4 regions of the Streptomyces angustmyceticus genome follow, and region 4 is predicted to be linked to each of the others. Evidence: riboswitches for the same ligand, from Rfam matches in the RefSeq annotation. Region 4 holds a riboswitch; each other region holds the start of a gene.
What was found. Region 4 has a riboswitch for cobalamin ahead of thiI (tRNA uracil 4-sulfurtransferase ThiI). Riboswitches for the same ligand answer to the same signal wherever they lie in the genome.
Positions count from the first base shown of each region.

Region 1: another riboswitch for cobalamin. It lies ahead of metE (5-methyltetrahydropteroyltriglutamate--homocysteine S-methyltransferase); the one in region 4 lies ahead of thiI (tRNA uracil 4-sulfurtransferase ThiI).
Region 2: another riboswitch for cobalamin. It lies ahead of K7396_RS27770 (cobalamin biosynthesis protein); the one in region 4 lies ahead of thiI (tRNA uracil 4-sulfurtransferase ThiI).
Region 3: another riboswitch for cobalamin. It lies ahead of K7396_RS25570 (prenyltransferase/squalene oxidase repeat-containing protein); the one in region 4 lies ahead of thiI (tRNA uracil 4-sulfurtransferase ThiI).

Region 1 is NZ_CP082945.1:1,775,116-1,777,308, reverse strand. It holds gene metE (5-methyltetrahydropteroyltriglutamate--homocysteine S-methyltransferase) at 1-1,201, opposite strand, end outside; cobalamin riboswitch at 1,356-1,572, opposite strand; gene K7396_RS08280 (aldo/keto reductase) at 1,718-2,193, shown strand, end outside.
Region 2 is NZ_CP082945.1:6,228,041-6,230,233, reverse strand. It holds gene K7396_RS27775 (hypothetical protein) at 1-349, opposite strand, end outside; cobalamin riboswitch at 555-702, shown strand; gene K7396_RS27770 (cobalamin biosynthesis protein) at 854-1,912, shown strand; gene K7396_RS27765 (cobyric acid synthase) at 1,923-2,193, shown strand, end outside.
Region 3 is NZ_CP082945.1:5,721,021-5,723,213, reverse strand. It holds gene K7396_RS25575 (MBL fold metallo-hydrolase) at 1-816, shown strand, start outside; cobalamin riboswitch at 972-1,098, shown strand; gene K7396_RS25570 (prenyltransferase/squalene oxidase repeat-containing protein) at 1,316-2,193, shown strand, end outside.
Region 4 is NZ_CP082945.1:7,888,022-7,890,214, reverse strand. It holds cobalamin riboswitch at 464-682, shown strand; gene thiI (tRNA uracil 4-sulfurtransferase ThiI) at 854-2,176, shown strand; partial or broken gene K7396_RS34560 (citrate/2-methylcitrate synthase) at 2,193-2,193, shown strand, end outside.

The sequences.
Region 1 (2,193 bases), 6.1 Mb from region 4:
GCGCCGAACCGGCCCGGGACGCCAGGTCGGCGCGGTTGGCGACGAGTTCGGCCGCGATGGCGCCGGTGCCCTGCGCCAGCCCGCGCGCCAGGGTCACGATCTCCGCGGTCTTCTGCCGGGCGAAGGCCAGCCAGCGGGCGATCTGCGGGTCGATGTCGCGCTCGGCGGCGGCGTCCAGCGGGACGTGCAGCAGCGAGCAGGACGACGCCACATCGACCCGGTCGGCCAGGCCGAGGAGCGTCCCCAGGGTGGCCAGCGACTTCTCGTGGTCGTTGATCCAGACATTGCGGCCGTCCACGACACCGGCCACCAGCCGCTTGCCGGGCAGCCCGCCGACCGCCGCCAGATCCCCCAGATTGCCGGCCGCGGCACCGGTGAAGTCCAGCGCCAGCCCCTCGACGGGGGCCTTGGCCAGCACCGGCAGCGCCTCGCCCAGCCGGTCGAAGTACGAGGCGACCAGCAGCCGGGGGCGGTCCGGGAGCGTGCCGAGGTCGCGGTAGGCGCGGGCGGCGGCGTTCAGGACGGCGGGGGAGCGGTCCTGCACCAGGGCCGGTTCGTCCAGCTGCACCCAGTCGGCGCCGGCCGCCCGGAGGTCGGCGAGCACCTCGGCGTAGACGGGCAGCAGCCGGTCGAGCAGCGTCAGCGGATCGAAGCCGGCCGCGACACCGGGCGCCGGCTTGGCCAGCAGCAGGTAGGTGACCGGCCCGACGAGGACCGGGCGGGCGGCCGCACCGAGCGCGAGCGCCTCGGCCAGCTCACCGACCTGCTGGGCGGAGTCCGCGGCGAAGACCGTATCGGGTCCCAACTCCGGCACCAGGTAGTGGTAGTTGGTGTCGAACCACTTGGTCATCTCCAGCGGCGCCACGTCCTGGGTGCCGCGGGCCATCGCGAAGTACCCGTCGAGGGGGTCGGCGGCCACCGCGTCGCGGTGTCGGGCCGGGACGGCGCCGACCATCACGCTGGTGTCCAGGACGTGGTCGTAGTACGAGAAGTCGCCGGTCGGCACCTCGTGGACGCCGGCCCCGACGAGCTGCCGCCAGGTGTCGCGGCGCAGTTCGGCGGCGGTGGCGCGCAGGGCGTCGGCGCCGACCCCGCCCTGCCAGTAGCCCTCGATGGCCTTCTTCAGTTCACGGTTCGGCCCCTGGCGGGGGTAGCCGTGCACGGTGGCGCGTGCGGCCGCGGCCGCGGACGTGCTGGTCACGGAACTCTCCTTCGCGAGTATGTCTCCATGGACCCCGGGACGGGCCGAGGGCGCGAAGGAACGGCAAACCGGACGGACCCGGCGCCTGCGAGGCCGGAGATACCCGTCCGATGTCCGCCGACCCGCCCTCGAGGTCACCGAGATCTCCCCGCGCGGTCGCGCGGGGGCACTGGCAGGTCTTCGGACTCATGGGCACATCCGCCAAGGGCGGACACCTACTGGCCGTCGCTTCCCAGACCCGGCCGGGCCCAGTGCGTATGACGGCGGTCGTTCCCACTCACCGCTGCGGGGCAGTCCCGGATTCCCACCGGGTTCCCTCTTGCGACGCGCCTGCCTGGCGGGCAGGGCGAACCAGTTGCTCCGCCCACACTAACCCCCGCCGTCAACGCCCCGCCCGGCCCGATCCCCCCACCCGGCCGGACCCGGACGCCGCCGGGCCGCGCCTTGCGCTGGAGTGCGCTCCAGCTCCTAGCGTGAGCGCACCACCGGAGAGCTGCGCCGATCGAAGGGAACCACATGCGTTACACACTGTTCGGCAGGACCGGCCTGCGGGTGAGCGAGCTGAGCCTGGGCGCCATGACCATCGGCGACGACTGGGGCTGGGGCGCCGGCAAGGACACCAGCGGCCGCATCCTGAACGCCTACGCGGAGGCGGGCGGCAACTTCCTCGACACCGCCAACATCTACACCGACGGCACCTCGGAGCGGATCCTCGGGGAGCTGCTCGAAGGCCGCCGGGACAGCTTCGTGCTGGCGACGAAGTACACCTGCGCCACCCGCAAGGGCGAGGTGAACGCGGCGGGCAACCACCGCAAGAACCTGGTCCGGTCGGTGGAGGAGAGCCTCGGCCGGCTGCGCACCGACCACCTCGATGTGCTGTGGGTGCACGCACGGGACAACTTCACGCCCGTGGAGGAGGTGATGCGGGCGCTGGACGACGTGGTGCGGTCGGGAAAGGTGCTCTACGTCGGGGTGTCCGACTGGCCGGCCTG
Region 2 (2,193 bases), 1.7 Mb from region 4:
GCGGGTCGCCGTCGCCGGCCCCGACCGCGACGGCGGGCCGTTCGCCGGTGTCGCGCTCCTCCCGGCGCCGTCGCAGCCACTCCTGCAGGGCGATGCCGAGGCTCTTGGTGATCTCGGCGGCCACCGCACCGACGACGACCAGGATCAGGTCGTCGACGCCGACGGCCATGTCGCCCGGCCCGTCCGCGCCCCCGCCGGCGGGCCGCGGCCGCAGCAGCCAGTCGTGCCGGCGCCGGTCCAGCCACGGCTCGCGCTCCAGCCACGCCTTGAGGTCCTCGATGTCCTGTTCGGGATTGTTCGTGCCCGTGATCCTGATGCGGATCTCATGTCGGTCAGCGCGCTGCGGCATCCCCCGGCCCCCTTCCGGCGGCCCCGTCGCCGCCGTGCACCAGATAGTGACGCGGGATCAGGTGCGCGGGCAACCGTGGGTGATGCCGCCACCACGCTGTGGCGTGCGCCACAGTGCCTGCCACAGGGCTGCGTCGCAGGTCAAGAGTGAGTTGACGGGCATTCGCGGGACGTGGTGGACTGCCGGAGCCATTCGGCGACAGCTGAGGAAGTCCGGTGCGAATCCGGCGCGGTCCCGCCACTGTCACCGGGGAGCGTTCCTCCAGCGAAGGCCACGGTCCGCCTCGCCTGCGTCCGCCGACGCACGCGGGACTGGAAGGCCGGAGGGCCGCCGATCCGGGGAGCCAGGAGACTCTGGTCGCCGACACGTCGAGCCAGGGCGCGGACCCTGAGTGAGGACATACCGCCATGCCCGGCTGCCCGTCGAGAGCCCCACTGCCCGCTGCCGCAGGGCCCCTTCGAGGCGTGGCACGTCGTGGACACGCCCTGGCGGCGGTCTGATCCGGTGCGCGGCGAACACGCGGGATATGCGTGCGGCGCGGCCCTCGGCTTTCTCGGCGACCTGATCGCGGCGGACCCCCGGCGCGGCCATCCCGTGGCCGCTTTCGGCCGGGCCGCGGCCGCCGTCGAACGCCGCCTCTGGCGCGACCACCGCGGCTGGGGAGCGGCGCACACCGTGCTGTGCGCGGGCGGTGCCGCCGCCGGTGCCGCGCTGGTGCGGCGCGCCGTACGCTCCGCCCCTGCCCCCCTGCGCGACGGTGCCGGGATCGCGCTGACCGCGGCGACGGCCTGGGCCGTGCTGGGCGGCACCTCGCTCGGCCGGGAGGCGCGGGCCGTCGGCGGGGCGCTGGCGGCGGGCGACCTCGACGTGGCGCGGGAGCGGCTGCCCCATCTGTGCGGGCGCGACCCGCAGGCGCTGGACGGGCCCCAGATGGCCCGCGCGGTGGTGGAGTCGGTCGCCGAGAACACCTCGGACGCCGTGGTGGGCGCCCTGGTCTGGGGCGCGCTGGGCGGCGTGCCCGGCCTGGTGGCGTTCCGGGCGGTGAACACCCTGGACGCGATGGTGGGGCACAAGTCGCCGCGCCACCGCCGCTTCGGCTGGGCCTCGGCCCGGCTCGACGACCTCGCCGGCTGGCCCGGCTCCCGGCTGACCGCCGCCCTCACGGTGCTCGCGGGCCCCGACCGGCGCGGTGCGCTGCGGGCCTGGCGGGCGGACGGCGGTGCGCACCCGAGCCCCAACGCGGGCCCCGTGGAGGCGTCGTTCGCGGGCGCGCTGGGCGTCCGGCTGGGCGGCACGCTGGCGTACGGCGGGCGGGTGGAGCACCGGCCGGTGCTCAACGACGGGGCGCCGCCGGTCGCGGTGCCCGACATCGAACGGGCCGTGCGGCTCTCGCGCCGGGTGAGTGCCCTGGCGCTGGTGACGACGGTGGCGGCGCGGCTGGCGGCCGGTGCGGTGCGGCGGGCCCCGTCGTCCGTCTCCCGCCGGGCCGCGGGTGCGAGGACACGCGCGGCGGTGGGCGCACTGGCGCGCACGGCTCACGACAGCCGGGGCCCCGGCGCATGAGGAGGACCCGGTGAACGGGCGGTTCGAGGCATCCGGCGGTGCCGTCGGCGGTGGCCTGTTGGTGGCCGGCACGACGTCCGACGCCGGCAAGAGCGTGGTGACGGCGGGCATCTGCCGCTGGCTGGTCCGGCAGGGCGTGCGGGTGGCGCCGTTCAAGGCCCAGAACATGTCGCTGAACTCGTTCGTCACGCGCGAGGGCGCGGAGATCGGGCGGGCCCAGGCGATGCAGGCGGCCGCGGCGCGGGTGGAGCCGAGCGCGCTGATGAACCCGGTCCTGCTCA
Region 3 (2,193 bases), 2.2 Mb from region 4:
GATCACCACGGCCTCTCGGGCAGGGTGCGGGAGGTCTCGGGCGCCTGGATCGCGATGCACGCCGCGGACACCGCCGTGGTCCGCCGCACCCGCGAGGCCGCACCGGGCCAGTGGCTCGACCACCTCACCGCCCGGCTCGCGGCGGCGGGCGCACCGGACGCGCACCTGGCGCCGCTGCGCGAGGCGCGTGCCGGGGGACGCGGCGGGAGACCGCCCGGCCGGGGGGCCGCCCTGCCGGACCGCGACATCGCGCCCGGCGAGCTGCTCGACCTGCCGGGGCGCCGGGTGCGCGCCGTCTGGACACCGGGGCACACCCCCGGCCATGTGTGCCTGCACCTGGAGGAGGAGCACCCGTCGGGGCGGGCCGGCGGCTTCGGCCGGCTCTTCTCCGGCGACCATCTGCTCCCCGGCATCACCCCGCACATCGGCCTGTACGAGGACCCGGAGGGCGACGGGGGCGAGGCCCTCGACCCCCTGGGCGACTACCTCGCCTCCCTGGAACGCGTCGGCCGGCTCGCGCCCGCCGAGGTGCTGCCCGCCCACCAGCACGCCTTCACCGACGCCGGCGGCCGCGTCCGCGAGCTGCTCGCCCACCACGAGGCGCGGCTCTCCCAGCTGCGGGAGCTGCTCCGCGAGCCCCGCACCCCCTGGCAGCTCTCCACGGCCATGGAGTGGAACCGCCCCTGGGAGCAGATCCCCTACGCCTCCCGCACCATCGCCGTCACGGAGGCCGAGGCCCACCTGCGCCGGCTGGTGAAGCTGGGGCGGGCGGAGCGGGTGGCGGGGTCCGATCCGGTGCGGTACCAGGCGGTGTGAGGGGGCGGCGGCACCGGGCGTGGTGCGGTCCGGGGCACGGCTCCGCTGCTCGTACGGTGCGCGCCGCTGGGACCGCTCGTACCGCTGGGAGCGCTCGCGCTCGCCCGTACCGCTCGCACCTCTCATACCGCTCGCACGGTTCGTACGGGCGAGCGAGTGGCCCGCCGGGCGCCGGTTAAGGTATGCGGGACAACTTCATCCGTACCCGATCGGGGGAAGCCGGTGGAAATCCGGCGCTGACCCGCAACCGTGAGGACGGCCCGCCCGCACCGCGCCCCGGCCCGGAGCGGGGCCGTACGAGCCGGAGCACCCGAGGGGCACGACCAAGGCTCGCGCCACCACGGCCGCCCGCCCCCGCGGACGGCCGGTGCGCGGCACCGTCGAGGTATACGGAGCTGAGCCCGGTGCCACCGCGGCCGATCCCGGATCGGCGGGCGGGTGGCCGGCCGAGCGCGGCTGCGTAGCATCGCCGCGACCCGACCCGAGAGGCACCGACCCGATGGCCCCCATGGCTCACCAGGCCCCCTTGACGCACTCCGTCGCCTTCCTGGCGCGCCGCGCCGCCACGGCGCTGGCGGCCGTGGCGGTGCTGGGCGCGGCCGCTGCCCCCGCCGCGTACGCCGACTCCGCGTCCCCCGGGAAGCTGCCCGACGGGCTGTACGGCACCAACGACCCGCAGTTCGACGGGGTCTGGCGGCAGTCGCTCGCGCTGCTGGCCCAGGACACCGTGGGCATCCGCCCGGCCCCGTCCGCCGTGACGTGGCTGGCCGGCCAGCAGTGCGCCGACGGCGCGTTCACCGCCTACCGGGCCGAGCCGGGCACGCCCTGCGACGCCAAGACCCGGCGGGACACCAACCCGACGGCCGCCGCGGTGCAGGCGCTGGCCGCGCTGGGCGGGCACGGCGACGCCGTGCACAAGGCCGTGACGTGGCTGAAGTCGGTGCAGAACGACGACGGCGGCTGGAGCTCGGCGCCCGGCTCGGCCAGCGACGCCAACTCCACCTCCGTGGTCATCGGCGCGCTCACGGCGGCCGGTGAGAAGCCCCGGTCGGTGACGTCGAAGAAGGGCGGCAAGTCGCCGTACGACGCGCTGCTCACCTTCCGGCTGGGCTGTGAGGAGAAGGCGGAGGGGCGCGGCGCCTTCACCTTCCAGCTCAAGGGCGCGGCCCCGAACGCGGACGCCACCGCGGCCGCCGCGACCGCCGCGCTCGGCAAGGGTTTCGTCGTGGCACCGGCCGGCAAGAACGCCACCGCCCCCGTCAAGCCGCTGAGCTGCGAGGGCGACGAGGACAAGAAGGCGGGCGGCGACCCGGTGCGGGCCGCGGAGGGCGGCGACGGCTACCTCGTCGCCCAGCTCGACAAGAACGGGCAGCACCT
Region 4 (2,193 bases):
CCTTACCGGGGATGCCGAGACATGCGACTCGCCTCCCTTGCCGCACCAGCAGTGGGGCAAGCGCACCCTCGGCCGGCTGAATCCGACGGGCGCGAGACCGTCGTGGACGCCGGCTGCGGCACGGACCGGGACACGGCTGTGCTGCTCGACCTGGTGCCGGACGGCCGGGTGGAGATCGCTCTGTCCTCGCCGCCCGACAGCCGCACCGGCACGCTGCGGACAGAGAGGCGTGCCGGCCGGGCCGGACGACATCCTGTGCATCACGGCGGCGGGTGGAGCGTGAGCGTTCCCGGCGCCGCGCGCCGCAGGGCAGGAGGTGGCGGCACGGCCGGCACTGACAGGCGCATACCGACAGGCGCCTCAGAATGACGCATCATTCCCATACCCGACAGAGCCTCGAATCGGCCATCCCGGCTCAGAGTGCAGAATCAAGGTCCGGTTCACGGAATGCGCGCCGCCTTGTCTACCCTGGACCGGCAGCTGGTTCAGCCCGTCCGCCAGACGGGGTGTCGCAAGAGGGAACCCGGTGGGAGTCCGGGACTGCCTCGCAGCGGTGAGTGGGAACGACCGCCGTCATGAAGCACTGGGTCCGCATGTGACCTGGGAAGCGACGGCCAGTGGGTGTCCCTTCCGTCGGGATGTGCCCACGAGTCCGAAGACCTGCCACTGCTCGTGCGGGGGGTGATCACCGCGCACGGATCCACGCGTCCCGGCAGCGGGACCGCTGAGCGAGTGGTGTGTCCCACCCAGCCCTGCGCAGAGCGGGGACGGCCGGGTCTGCGCCCCGTTCGCGGCCCTGCGCCGGCCCTCACGACGACTCGCGAAGGAGAGTTTCGTGCCTGCCGAACCGAGCATGCCCGCCGTCCCCTCCCCCAGGGCGCCCCTCCCCATCCCCAGCGGGCCCTGTGTCCTGCTCAAGCACGGTGAGATCTTCCTCAAGGGCCGCAACCGGCACCTGTTCACCGAGCGGCTGCACGACAACCTCCGCGGCGCCCTGCGTGGCATCGGCGGCTCCACATGGATCAAGTCCGGCCAGAACGTCACCGTGCTCGGCGGCGAGGTTCCCTTGGAAGATCTCGTGGAGCGCGCCCGCCGGGTGATCGGGTTCAACTCGGTGGAGCCCGCCCTGCGTGTCCCGAGCACCGTGTCGGACATCACCGAGACGGCCGTGGAGGCGCTCACCGCCGCTCGCGCGGAACGGCCCTCGATCAGTTTCGCCGTGCGGGTCAAGCGGCGGAACAAGCGCTTCGAGATGACGTCCTCGCAGTTCGAGCGCTTTCTCGGGGCCCGCGTCCGGGAAGCCCTGGGCCCCCTCCCGGTGAACCTCTCCAGCCCGGACGTACTGGTCTCGGTCGAGGTCGACCACAAGGAGAGCTACGTCTCCTGGACCCGTCACCCGGGACCGGGCGGCCTGCCCGTGGGCTCCAGCGGACGCGCTCTGGTTCTGCTCTCCGGCGGCTACGACTCGCCCGTGGCGGCCTACCGGGCGATGCGCCGCGGGCTGCGCTGCGACTTCGTGCATTTCACCGGCGCTCCGTATACGAACGCGGCATCGGTCTACAAGGCGTACGCCCTCGCGCGTGAACTGAATCGCTACCAGCCCGGCGGGCGGCTGCACGTCATCGCCCTCGGCCACGCACAGAAGCAGCTGGCCATCGCGGGGGCCGGCAGGCTCCAGGTCGTGGCACAGCGACGGCTGATGGTCCGCGCCGCTTCCGCGCTGGCGGGCCGCACCCGGGCGGAAGCCCTGGTGACCGGTGACAGCCTGGGGCAGGTGGCCAGCCAGACCCTGGCGAACATGGCAGCCGTCGACGAGGCGGCAACCCTGCCGGTGCTGCGGCCCCTGGTCGGCTGGGAGAAGCAGGAGATCATCGACGAGGCCCGGTCCATCGGCACCGCGGAGATCTCCGTACTGCCGGACGAGGACTGCTGCAAACTCCTCGCGCCGCCCCGCGTCAGCCTGCGGGCCGGGCTGACCAACCTGCACACCGTGGAGAAGCGCCTCGACCTGGACGACGTGGTGGACGGCCTGCTGCGCGACGTCCAGGTCATGTACCCGGGAGTCCCCGGCGAGGAAGCGGAGCCCGACGCGGACGGTCAGGACCACGGCCTCGCGTCCGGCCACCCCGTTCCGGCCACGTGCGCGACAGGACAGTCCGGGATGGTGCCCTCATGACCGGGGGCCGTCGCCCG